Linked DNA regions of Streptomyces venezuelae. The protein of the gene in region 1 binds, or shares a complex with, the protein of each later gene. Links are inferred from orthologs where the notes say so. Each region holds a gene or a part of one and is shown in the gene's direction. Other genes may lie near its edges.

The links.
Region 2: the proteins of pcrA (region 1) and uvrB are in contact, whole or in part, in a crystal structure (PDB 7EGT), measured with the Thermus thermophilus proteins. The link is inferred for Streptomyces venezuelae from one-to-one orthologs. Residues at the interface, in WP_096412145.1 of Thermus thermophilus: His654, Arg656, Phe657, Gln666, Asp668, Glu669, Lys680, Arg681, Leu682, Ser683, Lys685, Tyr686, Ala687; in WP_096411307.1 of Thermus thermophilus: Glu23, Leu25, Arg26, Asp27, Gly28, Glu29, Arg30, Phe31, Arg55, Glu326, Asp327, Phe328, Glu379, Ser382, Gln383, His398, Gly400, Arg401.

Annotation. Positions count from the first base shown.
Region 1 is NZ_CP029191.1:4,917,525-4,925,722, forward strand. Bases 3,255-6,347 are described here. They hold pcrA (DNA helicase PcrA), read left to right. Parts: upstream 3,255-3,577; coding sequence 3,578-6,118; downstream 6,119-6,347. Other genes in these bases: DEJ49_RS22455 (M23 family metallopeptidase), read right to left, coding at 6,145-6,347. Also shown: DEJ49_RS22430 (hypothetical protein), read right to left, coding at 1-17; DEJ49_RS22435 (NlpC/P60 family protein), read right to left, coding at 48-1,094; DEJ49_RS22440 (hypothetical protein), read left to right, coding at 1,441-1,794; DEJ49_RS22445 (C40 family peptidase), read right to left, coding at 1,917-3,149; more of DEJ49_RS22455, read right to left, coding at 6,348-7,563; DEJ49_RS22460 (esterase/lipase family protein), read right to left, coding at 7,777-8,198. UniProt on the Escherichia coli protein: A helicase with DNA-dependent ATPase activity. Unwinds DNA duplexes with 3'-5' polarity. Translocates on single-stranded DNA with 3'-5' polarity. Initiates unwinding more efficiently from a nicked substrate than double-stranded DNA.
Region 2 is NZ_CP029191.1:1,835,386-1,843,401, reverse strand. What follows is about bases 3,575-6,485. They hold uvrB (excinuclease ABC subunit UvrB), read left to right. Parts: upstream 3,575-3,908; coding sequence 3,909-6,062; downstream 6,063-6,485. Other genes in these bases: DEJ49_RS08215 (TerD family protein), read left to right, coding at 6,251-6,485; DEJ49_RS08225 (MHYT domain-containing protein), read left to right, coding at 3,575-3,819. In the rest of the region: DEJ49_RS08240 (MFS transporter), read right to left, coding at 1-1,093; DEJ49_RS08235 (methylated-DNA--[protein]-cysteine S-methyltransferase), read right to left, coding at 1,154-1,711; DEJ49_RS08230 (glycerophosphodiester phosphodiesterase family protein), read right to left, coding at 1,769-2,659; more of DEJ49_RS08225, read left to right, coding at 2,935-3,574; more of DEJ49_RS08215, read left to right, coding at 6,486-6,829; DEJ49_RS08210 (TerD family protein), read left to right, coding at 6,883-8,016. UniProt on the Escherichia coli protein: The UvrABC repair system catalyzes the recognition and processing of DNA lesions. A damage recognition complex composed of 2 UvrA and 2 UvrB subunits scans DNA for abnormalities.

The DNA of each region.
Region 1 (8,198 bases):
AGCGTACGGCTAGGCATGCGCGTGACAATACTGGCGGGGCCGGCAGGTCAGGACACGCGTGTGGCTCCGGCGAACGGCATCTGGTCGATGGGGGCGAGCCGGACGGGGGCGCTCGGGTTCGGGGCGTGGATCATCTGGCCGTCGCCGACGTAGAGGCCGACGTGGCTGATGCCGGAGTAGAAGAACACCAGGTCGCCGGGGCGCAGTTCGGAGCGGGGGACGCGTTGTCCTGCGGCGATCTGGGCGTAGGTGGTGCGGGGCAGGGCGACGCCCGCCGAACGGTAGGCGGCCTGGGTGAGCCCCGAGCAGTCGAAGGCGTCGGGGCCGGTGGCGCCCCAGACGTAGGGGCTGCCGAGGGCCTTGTATGCGTAGGAGACGGCGGCCGCGGCGCGGGCGTCGGGCGCCTTCGCGGCTCCCAGGGCCGCGTCACGGGCGGTGGAGCGGGTGGCGCGCTCGCCCGAGGGGTCAGCGAGGTCGGCGCGCTGTTCGGCGGTGAGACGGGACAGGAGGCGCTTCGCCTCGCTGAGCTTTCCGGTGATCGTCTTCTTGTGCTTGCGCAGTTCCGCCTGGCGCGCGCGGAGGGCGTCGAGCCGGTCGTCGGCCCGGTCGCGCAGCCGGTCGAGCTCCCGCACCTGGTCCCTGACCTCGCCGACGGCCACGACCTGACGGCTGCCCGCCCGGTCGGCACGTGACGCGCGGTCGAGGAACTGGTCGGGGTCGGAGGAGAGCGCGAGCTGTATGGAGGGGTCGATGCCGCCCGCGCGGTACTGGGCGGCGGCGTAGGAACCGAGGCTGTTGCGGGCGGTGTTGAGCTTCTCCGTCTTGCGGGCGGCTTCGTCGCGCAGGTCGCCGAGTGTCTTTTCGGCCTTTTCCGCCTTCTCCTTGGCGCCGTTGTACTTCTCGGTGGCGGTCTCCGCCTCGCGGTAGAGCGAGTCGACCTTGGACTTCACCTCGGCGGGGCTGAGCCGGGGATCCGCGTGTCCCGTGCCGTCGAAGGCGGTGGCCGACGCGGCTCCCGCGAGGGCGAGGGTGGCGGCGGTGCGGACCGTGCTGCCGCTGAGCGAGCGCTGTCGGGGCTTGCGGTGCGCTGGCACGAAGAGGGGCTCCTTACGTGTCCGGCGGCGGCCCGCACAGGGGGAGCAGGCCGCCGCCGGGTTTCTCGGCGGTGGTGACCGACGGCCGTCCCGGGTCGGACGGCGGTGGGGAGCCGGTCACCTGGTGGAGGACGCTAAACCTGGCCGTCACGGGTTGGTGAGGGATTGTGCGCAATTGGCGGAAGTGGGCGGAACGGGGTCCAGGCGTGACCATGCGGAGCATGGGGTGGCGGTTGTTTCGCTCGCGGGTGTGACTGATGGCTCGTTTTCTGCGCACCCGAAGACGGGGTGGTGGTACGGGGGCGCCCGAGGGGTGAGGCGGAGGGCCCGGCTAGGCTCCGGCCTCATGGACGTACTCATCCATCTCTTCGTCGGCCTGCACATCATCGGCATCGCCTCGCTCCTGGGCGGCTTCCTGACCCAGATGAAGCAGATGGGCCAGGGCACCGCACGCTTCAGCCCCGCGATGCTGCACGGCGCGCTGACCATGCTCGTCACCGGTGTGGCCCTGGTGGGCCTCAACCAGGCGGACGACCACACGGTCAACAACGTCAAGATCGGCATCAAGCTGGCCGTGCTGATCGTGATCCTCGCGCTGGTCTACGTGAAGCGCGACGAGGAGAAGGTCGACAAGGGCATGTTCGGTGCGGTCGGCCTGCTGACCACGGCGAACATCTTCATCGCGGTGCTGTGGACCTGAGCTGGAGCTGAGTCGGACGTCAGGCGGGCCCGAGTCGGACCTGCGTTTTCCGGCCTCTACGCGCGCGTGGCCCGCATCCGGGAAGGATGCGGGCCACGCGCGCGTAGAGGGGTGCCGCCTCGTCAGGCCGGGCGGACCACGCTGTGGATCGGCATGTAGTAGATCGACTCGACGCGGACGTTCGCGCCCGGCTTCGGGGCGTGGATCATCTTGCCGTCGCCGATGTAGATCCCGACGTGACTGATGTCGTCGTAGAAGAACACCAGGTCACCCGGTTTCGCGTCGGCGGTCTTCACCGTCGTGCCGACTTTCACCTGGTCCCACGTGGTGCGCGGCAGCGAGATCCCCGCGGCCTTCCAGGCGTCCTGCGTGAGCCCGGAGCAGTCGTACGAGTCGGGGCCGGTGGCGCCCCAGACGTACGGCTTGCCGATCTGGGCCTCCGCGAAGTCGATGACCTTCGCGGCCTTGGTGGCGTAGCTGCCGTCGGAGCTTCCTGAGCCAGAACCGGAACCCGAACCGGAACCTGAGCCGGTGTCGGAGCCCGAGCCCGAGCCGGAGTCCTGGCCGCCCTCGCGCTCCTTCTCCCGCTGGGCCGCCTCCTCCGCCTTGCGCTTGCGCTCCGCCTCCGCGGCCTGCTCGCGCGCCAGCTTCTCGGCCTTGCGCTTGGCCTCCTGCTTCTTCTTCCGCTCGATCGCCGCGAGCCGCGCCTTCTCCTCGGCGGTCAGCTTCGAAAGGAGCTCGCGCGCGTCCCCCAGCTTCTTCTGGACGGCCTTCTTGCTCGTCCTGAGCTCGTCCCGCGAGTCGGTCAGCGTCTCCAGGCTCTTCGCGGCCCTCGTGCGCTGCTTCGTCGCCGACGCCTGCTCCGTCAGGTAGGCGTCGACGGCCTTCTTCTGCCGCGTGGTCAGCCGGTCCGCCAGGTGGTTCTGGTCGAAGTAGCCCTGCGGGTCGTCGGCGAGCATCATCGTGGCCGTCTCGGAGACGGCGCCGGTGCGGTACTGCGCCGCGGCGAACGAGCCCAGCTCCTGGCGTGCGTCGTTCAGCTTGTCCGTGCGCTTCGCCACGTCGTCGAGGAGCCGGTCGACCTTCTTGCGCTGCTTCTCCGTGCGCTCCTTGGCCGAGTTGTACTTCTGGGTGGCGACACCCGCCTGCCGGTAGAGCTCGTCGACCTTCTTCTGCACCTCTTCGAGGCTGGGCTCTTCGAGACTGGGCTTGGCCGGTGCCGAGGGTGCCGTGGGCGCTGCCTGCGCGCTCTGCGACAGGAGGGCGACGGAGGTGAGGGCTGCCGTCGTGATGCCGATGGCGGGGGCCGTACGAATGCCGGCCGCGCGGTTCCGCGGCTTGCGGTGCGACGCCAAGGAGGCGACTCCTTCCGTAGACCGCCTACCGGGTTAGCTGTCGGGTTCGGGCGGATGGTTCGGAAGGCTGCCCTACGGTCCCGTACTTCGTACGGGACCGATTCACCCCAAGTTTTCGGTGGGTCCCCGGCTCCGAACACGTCGGACTCGGCGGAGGCCGCCCGTTCCCGGCGGGGTTCGCCGGTGGGGGGACGAGTGGCCCGCCGGGCACGCTAGCCAACGCGTGTGGTGCCTGTGAAGGTTGATGTTCGATATGCCCGATACATTTTCGTTACTTTGCGCGGGCGTGCGCGGCGTGCGAGCGGCCATGGCGGAGTGTGATCGCCCGCAGGCAAGGTGTGACGCGGCCGGTGTGTCCGTGTGACGTCGACCGGTGTGTCCGGAACCCGCAGCGGGTTGTCAGTGGGGCCGCCTAGACTCGGGAGGCGATGAGCAGCCTCTTTGATGACAGCTTCCTGGCGGACCTGCAGCCCTCCCGGGCCGCGGACGAAGCGCCCCCGCCGCCGCCCGAGGACAGCGCTCCGGAGCCCATTCCGGACGACCTGTTCGACGGGAAGTTCGACGCGCCCATGACCCGGGACTCGCACTACCGCGACGGTGCCCCGCGCCCGGTCATCGACCCGGCGACGCTCCTCGACGGGCTGAACGAGAACCAGCGCGCGGCCGTCGTGCACGCGGGCTCCCCGCTGCTCATCGTCGCCGGCGCCGGGTCCGGCAAGACCCGCGTGCTGACCCACCGCATCGCGTACCTGCTCGCCGAGCGCGGCGTGCACCCCGGCCAGATCCTCGCGATCACCTTCACGAACAAGGCCGCGGGCGAGATGAAGGAGCGCGTCGAGCAGCTCGTGGGCCCCCGGGCGAACGCGATGTGGGTGTCGACCTTCCACAGCGCCTGCGTCCGCATCCTCCGCCGTGAGTACAAGAAGCTGGGCTTCACGTCCTCCTTCTCGATCTACGACGCCGCCGACTCCAAGCGCCTCATGGCCCTGGTCTGCCGCGACCTGGACCTCGACCCGAAGAAGTTCCCGCCGAAGTCGTTCAGCGCCAAGATCTCGAACCTGAAGAACGAGCTGATCGACGAAGAGGACTTCGCAGGTCAGGCCGCCGACGGCTTCGAGAAGACCCTCGCCCAGGCCTACGCCATGTACCAGTCGCGCCTCCGCGAGGCGAACGCGCTGGACTTCGACGACCTGATCATGACGACCGTCCACCTCCTGCGCGCCTTCCCGGACGTCGCCGAGCACTACAGGCGCCGTTTCCGGCACGTCATGGTCGACGAGTACCAGGACACGAACCACGCGCAGTACGCCCTGGTGCGCGAGCTGGTCGGACCCTCCGGAGGCGAGGGGGACGACCCCGCCGAGCTGTGCGTGGTGGGCGACGCCGACCAGTCCATCTACGCCTTCCGCGGCGCCACGATCCGCAACATCCTCCAGTTCGAGGAGGACTACACGGACGCGACGACGATCCTCCTGGAGCAGAACTACCGCTCCACCCAGACGATCCTGACCGCCGCCAACGCGGTCATCGAGCGGAACGAGAGCCGCCGCCCCAAGAACCTGTGGACCAACCAGGGCGAGGGCGCGCGCATCACCGGATACGTCGCCGACACCGAGCACGACGAGGCACAGTTCGTCGCCGACGAGATCGACCGCCTCACCGACGCGGGCGACGCGAAGGCCGGCGACGTGGCGATCTTCTACCGGACGAACGCCCAGTCCCGTGTCTTCGAAGAGATCTTCATCCGCGTCGGCCTGCCCTACAAGGTGGTCGGCGGCGTCCGCTTCTACGAGCGCAAGGAGGTCCGCGATGTGCTGGCCTACCTGCGCGTTCTCGCCAATCCCGAGGACGCGGTGCCGCTGCGCCGCATCCTGAACGTACCGAAGCGGGGCATCGGCGACCGCGCCGAAGCCATGATCGACGCGCTCGCGCAGCGCGAGAAGATCTCCTTCCCGCAGGCGCTCCGCCGCGTCGACGAGGCGTACGGAATGGCGGCCCGCTCCACCAACGCCGTCAAGCGCTTCAACACGCTGATGGAGGAGCTGCGGACCGTCGTCGAGTCGGGCGCGGGCCCGGCCGTCGTCCTGGAGGCCGTGCTCGAACGGACCGGCTACCTGGCCGAGCTGCAGGCCTCGACCGACCCGCAGGACGAGACCCGCATCGAGAACCTCCAGGAGCTCGCCGCCGTGGCGCTGGAGTTCGAGCAGGACAACAACCAGGCCACTGACACCGACCAGGCCGCGGACAACGCGCAGGGCGGGGCGGACGCAGGCGAGGGCGAGGGTGGCGACGCCGGTGAAGGCACCGCGGCCCCCGGCACGCTCTCGGACTTCCTGGAGCGCGTCGCCCTGGTCGCCGACTCCGACCAGATCCCCGACGAGGAGGACGACGGCTCCGGGGTCATCACGCTGATGACCCTGCACACCGCCAAGGGCCTCGAATTTCCCGTCGTGTTCCTGACCGGCATGGAGGACGGCGTCTTCCCGCACATGCGCTCCCTCGGCCAGGTCAAGGAGCTGGAGGAGGAGCGTCGCCTCGCATACGTGGGCATCACCCGCGCGCGTGAACGGCTCTATTTGACGCGTTCGTCCATGCGCAGCGCCTGGGGCACGCCGTCGTACAACCCGCCGTCGCGCTTCCTCGAGGAGATCCCGGACACGCACCTGGACTGGAAGCGGACCGGTTCGGTCGGCGCGTCGGCCTCGTCGGGGCCCGCCGCGGGCATCGCCTCGTCGCTGTCCTCGTCGCGCTCGCGTTCCGGCGGCGCACAGGGCTTCGCCACGCGCCGCGCGTCGGAGAAGCCGGTCGTGTCGCTGGCCGTCGGCGACCGCGTCACGCACGACCAGTTCGGTCTCGGGACCGTGGTCGGCGTGAAGGGGACGGGCGCGAACGCCGAGGCGACGGTGGACTTCGGAGAGCCCAAGCCGAAGCGCCTCCTGCTGCGGTACGCGCCGGTGGAGAAGCTCTAACGCCCTGGTCGGCGGCCGGAGTTACGTTACGTCGGGTCGAGGCCGTGGCTGCGGAGCCACGGCAGCGGGTCGATCGCCGAGCCGCCGGCGGGGCGCACCTCGAAGTGCAGGTGCGGTCCTGTGGAGTTGCCGGAGTTCCCGGAGAAGGCGATGGTCTCGCCCGCCTTCACGGGGCCGCTGGAGATCTTGTGCGTGGAGAGGTGGCAGTACCACGTCTCCGTGCCGTCCTTCGCGGTGACGATCGCCATGTTGCCGTAGGCGCTGTTCCACTTGGTCGAGACGGTGCCGTCGGTCGCGGCGAGGACCTCGGTGCCGTACGACACCGGGAAGTCGATGCCGGAGTGCGCGGACATCCAGTTGACGCCCGCCTGGCCGAACTGCGCGCTGAGGCCGTGCTGTTTCACGGGCAGGGCGAACTTGGGACGCAGTCGCTCCTTGCGCGCGGCCTCCGCCGCCGCCTTCTTCTGGGCGGCCACCTTCTCGGCCTTGAGGTCGATGCGCTCCTGCGTGCGGCTGGCGCGGTCCGCGAAGTCGCCCGCGTCCGCGGAGAGGTTCGCCAGCTGCGTGTCCAGCTTGTTGTTGGCGGCGGAGGGCTGCACGGACGTGGCGTCCGGAGCCGATGCCGTCGTCGTCGAGTCCTTCGCGTCGTCCCCGCCGAAGTTCCCCACGGACGCGGCCGCCACTCCGGCGACCCCCATCACGCAGGCCGAGGGCACCGCGACGGTGAAGAGCGCGGAACGCTTGGCGGGGGTACGGCGACGGGTCCTCGAGCGGCCGCCCGCCGCGGGCCCGCCGTTCCTCCCGCGGGAGGAACGGGGCGCGGAACCGGTGGAGTCGGCCGACTCGGTGTCCGGGGACTCGTACGCGGCGTCGCCGTCGGTCTCGTACGCCTGGGCCGCGTCGTGCGGGACGGGGGCGCCGAGCAAGTCGGGTGCGTCGTGCGCCTGGTGCGACTCGGGGGTGTCGTCGGCCGAGTTCCACGCCGTCGCGTCGAACGCACCGGTGTCGAAGGTCTGCGTGTCCCACTGGCCGGTCTGCGGGCCGTCCTGCGGGTCCTGGTGCCAGGCGGCGGTGTCCCACTGGCCCGTGGAGTCCGGGCTGTGCTGTGCGGGGATGTCGGCGACCTGCTGGTATCCGCCGGTCGACCACATCGAGGCGGTGTCGTAGCTGCCGTCGTAGGTGGCGGCGTAGTACTGCTCCGCGTACGCGTCGTAAGTGGCCGTCTGCTGCGGGCCCGTTGTGGTCGCCCACTGGCCGGTGTCGTGCCCGTTGCCCGGCATGTCGCCGAAGAGGGGGTCGACCGCGAACGTTCCGGTGTCGAAGGTGCCGGTGTCGAAACTGCCGGTGGAATAGGTGTCGTGGCCGTAGCCGTTGTGCTGGGCACTCTGTTCGTCGTACGTCGCGTAGTGCGCGTAGTCGGCGCCGGGTGCCGAGGACGGGGGCATTGAGCTCCCCGACGGGTGACGGTCGTTCACCAACTTCTCTTTCGCCTCGGCAGCAGGGGCAGAGCAGTGCGGCGACTGTACCCGGCGGTATACGGGCGCGACAATCTTCCCCAGGTTTCGTGCTCGCAGGAAACGGGCATTCGGCCGCCTTTCGGCGGTCTGCGAACAGGACCTTGGCTTTGCGTTCGAGATCCGTTCGATAGTTGAGGCCGGTCAGGCGACCGTCAGACCGCCCGGTGCGCCCTTGGCGTCGGCCCCCGGGTTCGCCAGGTCGAGGGCCTGACGGATTCCGTTCGCGACTGCGGGGTGCACCGGCAGCGCCAGGTGCCCGATGCCGGTGACACGGACGTTCTGCGCGGTCAGGTCGGGGTGGTCGACGCAGGCCGTCTCCAGCGGGTCCATGATCTGGTCCAGGTCGCTCCAGAAGCTCACGAACTGCGTGCGGCAGCCCGGCGCCGGTTCCTTGAGCTCCTCGATCACGTCGGAGCCCGGACGCATCTGCCGGACGATCGGGTGCGCGTTGGCGAGCGGCACCACGCGGGTGCCCGCGTGCGGCGTGCCGAGGGTGACCAGGGTGCGGATCCGGGCGTCGCCGCCCCGCCGCTGCGCGTAGTAACGGGCTATCAACCCGCCGA
Region 2 (8,016 bases), 3.1 Mb from region 1 along the record:
CCGCCCGCGCGGGCGGCGGCACCGAGTCGGTGAGCAGCGCCGAGCCGGAGACCAGGCCCGCGGACCAGCCGAGGCCCAGCAGGAAGAGCCCGGCGGCGGTCTGGCCGTGGCTGGGCCCCGCCGTGCCGGCGAGCAGCGCGGCGCAGCACAGCAGCCCCACCGCGAGTCCGATCACGGAGAGCCTGCCGAACCGGTCGGCGAGCCACCCCATCACCGGCGAGAACGCGTACATGCCCGCGATGTGGCCGCTGATGACCAGGCCGACCAGCTGCAGGCTCGCCCCGTGGTGCCCCAGGTCGACCGGGGTCATCACCATGATCGAGACCATCACGGTGTGCGAGGCGGCCACCGTGACGAGGGCGAGACGTGCCATCGGCGATGCGGCCACCGCGGCGATGCCGGCCTTCAGCGAGCGGCTCTGCGCGGTCCCGCTCTCCTGGGGCGCCAGCGCGCGGGCCGTGAGCAGCGGATCGGGGCGCAGCAGCACCGCCACCATTACGGCGGCTGCCGCGAAGATCCCGGCGGCGAAGAGGAAGGGTCCCGCCTCCTCGGGGATCGAGGTGTCGGTGAAGACCCGGCTCGCGGGCGCGGAGATGTTCGGCCCGAGGACGGAGCCGACCGTCGTGGCCCAGATGACGTGCGAGATGGCCCGCCCGCGCCGGTCGGGCTCCACGAGGTCGGCCGCGGCGAACCGTGCCTGCAGCGTCGCCAGCGAGCCCGCGCCGTAGGCCGCCATGCCGAGCAGCAGCAGCGGGAAGCTCTCGGCGACCGAGGCGAGCACGACGAGTCCCGCGCCCAGCGCGCCGATCACATAGGCGAGGACGAGTCCTGCGCGGCGTCCGCGCGCGTTCATCAGTGCGGCGAGCGGCAGCGAGAGGACGGCCGTGCCCGCAACGGAGGCCGTCGGCGCGAGGCCGGACAGCGCCTCCGTCCCGCTCACGTCGGCGGCCAGCATCGGGGCCAGGGCGATGCCGATCGGCACCCCCAGACCTCCCAGGATCTGACTGGCGATCAGTACCGCGTTCGTGCGGCGCCGCAGGGCGGCGAGCGCCTCCGGGCCGGGTATGTCAGGGGCGTCGACGGTCGAAGTCACTGACGCAGTCTGCCAGGGCGTTCGCACGCCCGAAACAGAGAACCGTCGGCCAGGCCGCGGTCAGAACAGTGGCTGGGGAAGCACCCCTTCCAGGGCGAGCAGCTGCCGTTTGGTCTCCAGACCGCCCCCGAAACCCCCGATCCCGCCGTCGCTCTCCACCACACGGTGGCACGGCACCACGACCGGCAGCGGATTGGCGCCCATGGCGAGTCCCACGGCCTGGGCCGCGCCCGGACTGCCGACGCGGCGGGCGAGGTCCCCATAGCCCACCACCGCGCCGTACGGCACGCCGGTCGCGAGTTCGCGCAGCACCTGCCGGTTGAAGCCCGTGACCAGGGACCAGTCGAGCGGCAGCTCGAAGTCGTGCCGCTCGCCCGCGAAGTACTCCCCGAGCCGGCGTATCGCCTCGGCGAGCAGCGGTGAGTCCGGCGCGAGGACCGGCTCGGCGCCCAGGCGGGAGCCGAGCCGGTCCAGGGTCTTCTCGCGCACGGCCTCCGTGGCGTGGAAACCCACGGTGACCAGTCCCTCGCCGGTCGCGGCGAGCAGCAGCGGTCCGATGTCGCTGTCGACGACGGTCCACACGGCGGCCGTACGCCGGTCCTGCGCAGTGGCGTTCATGACGACACCGTACGACCGCCCACTGACAACGCCGTCAGTCGCCGACGGGCGGCGCGGTCAGTCGTCGCGCAGTGCCTCGCGCACGACGTCCGGCGTGTTGGTGATGATCCCGTCCACGCCGAAGCCCGCGGCCCGCTTGGCGTTCGCGGCGTCGTTCACGGTCCACGTGAAGATCTCCAGCGGCTTGCCGTGCGGGCCCTTGAGGGCGTGGATCGCGGAGACGTACGCGGCCGAGATGGTCGTGTGCGACGAGTTGATCTGGTCGGCGAAGCGTGCGTAGGCGGGCAGCTCGGCGACCGAGGGAGTGCCGAGGAAACCGGTCTTCACGTCGGGCCGCAGCTTGTGCACCGTCTTCACACTGTCCGCGCTGAAGCTCTGGATGACCAGCTTGCTCTTCACATGGTGCTTGTCGAGCCAGCCCTCGTTGCGCAGGATCCGCAGGCCCTGCTTCTCGATGCCGGGGTACAGCTCGGGCTTCTTGAACTCGAAGACCAGCTTCTGGTGGTTGTGCGAGACCCGCCGCATGTACTGCTTGAGGGTCGGCACGCGCTGACCCGCGTACTTCTCGCTGAACCAGCTGCCCGCGTCGAGCCTGGCTATCTCGGCCGCCGTGAAGTCCTTGACCTTCCAGGGGGCGCGGTCGGGGTAGAGCTCCTCGACGTTCGTCGTCCGCTTCAGGGTGTCGTCGTGCATGATCACCAGCTCGCCGTCCTTGGTGCGCTGGACGTCGTTCTCGACCCAGCGGAACCCCATGTCGCGGGCCTTGTCGATGGCCGCGAAGGTGTTCTCCGGGGCGTAGGCGGACGCGCCGCGGTGGGCGACGACCAGCGGCTGGTCGTGCCGGACGGTGCTCGGCGCCGGGGTCTGCGCGGTGGCGGTGGCGGTGGGGAGGACGAGTGCACCGGCTCCCAGGAGGGCAGCGGTGGTGGCGGCAGCACGTGCGTACACGGGTACTCCTCGCGTCGTGTGATCGCGGACCGCTTGAGAGTGACAGTCCACGGCCAACGGGAGACAGGTGCAGGATGGCCACAGGTTGAACGGAGTCGTCAAAGACAAGGAACCCGCGCGTGGGGATGGCGATTCTTTGCCGGAAAATCGTTCTTACGTTCCGGGCTGAGCTTTACTCTCAGCCTCAGCCGACGGTCTTTCAGATGGCCGCCGGACGGGGGTGCATGGGGCGTATTCAGGGCATTTGGTCACACCAGGCGGAAGGGCTACCGGGCATGCAGGGCACGGTCGACGGGTTCAGCTACGGAGTCGTCACACCGGTGGTGGCCTACCTCATGGCGTGCCTGGGAGGGGCGCTCGGACTGCGCTGCACGACCAGATCGCTCCTCGTGGAGCACTCCTGGCGACCCGGCTGGCTGGCACTCGGCGCGGCCGCGATCGGCTCCGGGATCTGGACCATGCACTTCGTGGCGATGATGGGCTTCACCGTGGAGGAGGCCCCGATCCACTACGACAAGGCGCTGACCTTCGCGAGCCTCGCCGTCGCCATCGTCATGGTCGGCATCGGGATCTTCATCGTCGGCTACCGCGGCGCGACGGGCACCGCTCTCTTCACCGGCGGGACGATCACGGGGCTTGGCGTCGCCACGATGCACTACCTGGGAATGGCCGGTATGCGTCTTCGCGGGACGCTGGAGTACAACACCCTGACCGTCGCCGCGTCCGTGGTCATCGCCATGGTCGCCGCGACCGCCGCGCTCTGGGCGGCCGGACAGGTCAGGGGAATCCTGTGGAGCCTCGGCGCCAGCCTCGTCATGGGGCTGGCCGTGAGCGGCATGCACTACATGGGCATGGCGGGCCTCAGCGTCCATCTGCACGGTTCGGGCGCCGCCCCGCCCGGCGACTCGCCCGCCGAGATCCTCGCGCCCATGATGATCGGCCCCCTCGCCTTCCTGCTCCTCGCGGGCGTCATCGTGATGTTCGACCCGCTCATGGTGATGGGCGGCCAGGCCGACGTCAGGAACCCCGCGAACGGCAACCGCACCCGGCAGGCCTACCCGGTCCCGCGCTCGGGCGACCGCCACGTGCCCGTCTCCCGCCGCAGGACCCGGCCCCGCTCCCGCACCCGCCCCGGCTCCAGGACCCCGCAGAACTGGTGAGCCCGGCCGCGCCCCGCGGCACCGAATCGGGGCGCCGCCCGTCAGCCGGTCCCGCCCCGTTGTCAGTGCGGAGTCGTACGGTTGATTCCATGCGGCCCGTATCCAAGATCGAACGCACGGTGGCACCTTTCGAGGTCGTCAGTCCGTACCAGCCCAGCGGCGACCAGCCGACCGCCATCGCCGACCTCGAGCGGCGCATCCGCGCAGGTGAGAAGGATGTCGTCCTGCTCGGCGCGACCGGCACCGGCAAGTCCGCCACCACCGCGTGGATGATCGAGAAGCTCCAGCGCCCCACCCTCGTGATGGCGCCGAACAAGACACTGGCCGCCCAGCTGGCGAACGAGTTCCGCGAGCTCCTGCCGAACAACGCCGTCGAGTACTTCGTCTCGTACTACGACTACTACCAGCCCGAGGCGTACGTCCCGCAGTCGGACACGTACATCGAGAAGGACTCCTCGATCAACGAGGAGGTGGAGCGCCTGCGCCACTCCGCCACGAACTCGCTGCTGACCCGCCGCGACGTGGTCGTGGTCGCCTCCGTCTCCTGCATCTACGGCCTCGGCACCCCGCAGGAGTACGTGGACCGCATGGTCCCCCTCAAGGTCGGCGAGGAGATCGACCGCGACCAGCTCCTGCGCCGCTTCGTCGACATCCAGTACACGCGCAACGACCTGGCGTTCACCCGCGGCACCTTCCGCGTCCGCGGCGACACCATCGAGATCTTCCCGGTCTACGAAGAGCTGGCCGTGCGCATCGAGATGTTCGGCGACGAGATCGAGGCGCTCTCCACCCTGCACCCGCTCACCGGCGAGGTCATCAGCGACGACGACCACCTGTACGTCTTCCCGGCGTCGCACTACGTAGCGGGTCCCGAGCGCCTGGAGAAGGCGGTCACCGGCATCGAGAAGGAGCTCACCGAGCGCCTCGCCGAGCTGGAGAAGCAGGGCAAGATGCTGGAGGCCCAGCGCCTGCGCATGCGCACGACGTACGACCTGGAGATGCTCCGCCAGATCGGCTCCTGCTCCGGCGTCGAGAACTACTCGATGCACTTCGACGACCGCGCCCCGGGCACCGCCCCCAACACCCTCCTGGACTACTTCCCGGAGGACTTCCTCCTGGTCCTCGACGAGTCGCACGTCACGGTCCCGCAGATCGGCGCGATGTACGAGGGCGACGCCTCCCGCAAGCGCACCCTCGTCGACCACGGCTTCCGGCTGCCCTCGGCCCTGGACAACCGCCCCCTGAAGTGGGAGGAGTTCCTCGGCCGCATCGGGCAGACGGTCTACCTCTCGGCGACCCCGGGGAAGTACGAGCTCTCGCGCGGCGACGGCTTCGTCGAGCAGATCATCCGCCCCACCGGCCTCGTCGACCCCGAAGTCGTCGTCAAGCCCACCGAGGGCCAGATCGACGACCTCGTGCACGAGATCCGCACGCGCGTCGAGAAGGACGAGCGCGTCCTGGTCACCACGCTCACCAAGAAGATGGCCGAGGACCTCACGGACTACTTCCTGGAGCTCGGCATCCAGGTCCGCTACCTCCACAGCGACGTCGACACCCTGCGCCGCGTGGAGCTCCTGCGCGAACTGCGGGCGGGGGAGTACGACGTCCTGGTCGGCATCAACCTCCTCCGCGAGGGACTCGACCTCCCCGAGGTCTCCCTCGTGGCGATCCTCGACGCCGACAAGGAGGGCTTCCTGCGCTCCGGCACCTCCCTGATCCAGACCATCGGCCGCGCGGCGCGCAACGTCTCGGGCCAGGTCCACATGTACGCGGACAAGATCACCCCGGCGATGGAGAAGGCCATCGACGAGACCAACCGGCGCCGGGAGAAGCAGATCGCGTACAACAAGGAGAAGGGCATCGACCCGCAGCCCCTCCGCAAGAAGATCAACGACATCGTGTCGCAGATCGCCCGCGAGGAAGTCGACACCGAGCAGCTCCTCGGCTCCGACTACCGCAAGGCGAAGGCCGGCAAGGCCCCCGTGCCCTCGCTCGGCGGCGACGCGGCCAAGGCCGGCAAGGCCGCCGCGCCCGCCAAGGGCAAGGCGAAGGGCAAGAAGGGCGCGGACACCGTCCCGACGAACCGCCCCGCCGCCGAACTGGCCGAGCAGATCGACGAGATGACCGAGCGCATGCGCGCGGCCGCCGCCGACCTGCAGTTCGAGATCGCGGCCCGGCTGCGCGACGAGGTGTCGGAGATGAAGAAGGAGCTGCGGCAGATGCGGGAGGCGGGCCAGGCCTGAGGCCGGCGTGAGGCTGTGACGGCAGGGCCCGGAGAGCACGCCTGGGGCGCGGGAAACGGCGTACTGCCCGGTCTGTTGCAAAGCCGCCACAAAGTACGGCCCGGACTGCTGCTTCGCAGGTCGGAGTGCATAAGGTGCTGGGCAACCGCAAGAGGCGGTTGCCCAGGCAGTTCGAGAGGGGACAGCGCGTGACGGTCAACATGACCAAGGGTCAGGCCATCAGCCTGCAGAAGGACGACGGGGGCGCCCTGACCGCGGTGCGCATGGGACTGGGGTGGCAGGCGGCTCCGCGCCGCGGTCTGTTCGGCTCGCGGACCCGTGAGGTCGATCTGGATGCCTCGGCGGTGCTGTTCGCCGACAAGCAGCCGGTGGACGTCGTGTTCTTCCGCCACCTGGTCAGCGACGACGGCTCCGTGCGGCACACCGGCGACAACCTCGTGGGCGGCGTCGGCGCGGGCGGGGACGATGAGGCGATCCTCGTCGACCTCCAGCGGATCCCCGTCCACATCGACCAGATCGTCTTCACGGTGAACTCGTTCACCGGTCAGACCTTCCAGGAGGTGCAGAACGCGTTCTGCCGCCTCGTCGACGAGACCAACGGCCAGGAGCTCGCGCGCTACACCCTGGACGGCGGCGGCCAGTACACCGCGCAGATCATGGCGAAGGTCCACCGCTCGGGCGCCGGCTGGCAGATGACCGCCATCGGCACCCCGGCCAACGGCCGTACCTTCCAGGACCTGATGCCGTCGATCCTGCCGCACCTGTAAAGCACCACGAGCACCACAAGCACCATCCGTACGTACAAGGGGGAACGAACGCGATGACGGCCGAGCTGGTGCGGGGGCAGAACCACCCGCTTCCCGGGACCCGCCTGGAGATCCGCGTGTCGGCAGGCCGGCCCGTCGTCGCGGGCGCCACGCTCGGCGACGAACGGGGCCGGGTCCACGGCGTGGAATGGGTGGCCCACCCCGGCTCGCCCAACCTGCCGGGCCTTGAGGTGTCCAAGCAGGCGGCCGCCGACCACCGCCTCGCCGTCGACCTCGGCGCGCTCCAGGACACCGTCCACCGCGTCAGCGTCCTGCTCGCGCTGCCCGTCGGCGTCGAGGGCCCGGCCACGTTCCGCGCCCTCGCCGCCCCCTTCGTCGCGGTCACCGGACTCGACGGCACCGAGATCGCCAGCTACACCATCACCGACCTGGACGCCGAGTCCGCCGTCGTCGCCCTGGAGCTCTACCGCCGCCAGGGCGCCTGGAAGGTCCGCGCCGTCGGTCAGGGATACGCGGGCGGCCTCGCCGACATGCTCATCGACCAAGGCCTGTCCGAGGCCCGCGAGCTGGCCGCCGCGATCAACGAAGCGGTCGCCAAGGGCCTGGCCCGTTCCGTGGCCGCCCCGCCGCCCCGCCCCGCCGACGGCACCCGGGTGCGCACCGCGTCCCAGGGCCAGGACGGCCACCCCGCCCCGCAGCCCGACGGCCACCCCGACGTCGGGCAGAGCCGCCCCCCGCGACAGCCCGGCGACGACACGCCCCTCGCCCCCGCCGACCAGCCGAGCGGCGGGCCCGTCAACTACGCGCACCCGAGGCGCCAGACCACCGCGCCCCCGCCGCCCGCGCCCACCGTGCCCCCGGCCCGCCCCGGCGAGCACGCCCAGCCGGTCGCGGGCGACGCCACCGGCTGGTCCATGGAGGAGCGGCTCTACAACCAGGTGTGGGGCATGTTCGAGGACCTGGCCCGCACCACGGCGGCGTACCGCAGCGCTGTCGACTTCGCCGACTCCCGCATGGAGCAGGAGCTCGACAAGGTCCTCTCCGACCCGCGCGGCCGCATCGGCGGCGCCGGTGACGCCGCACGCGAGAGCGCCCGCGCCAAGCACGCCGACCTCGTCGCCCGGGCCAGGGCCGCCCTCGACCGCGACCTCGCCCAGCTCGCCGCCGAGGCCGAGGTGGTCGAGCCC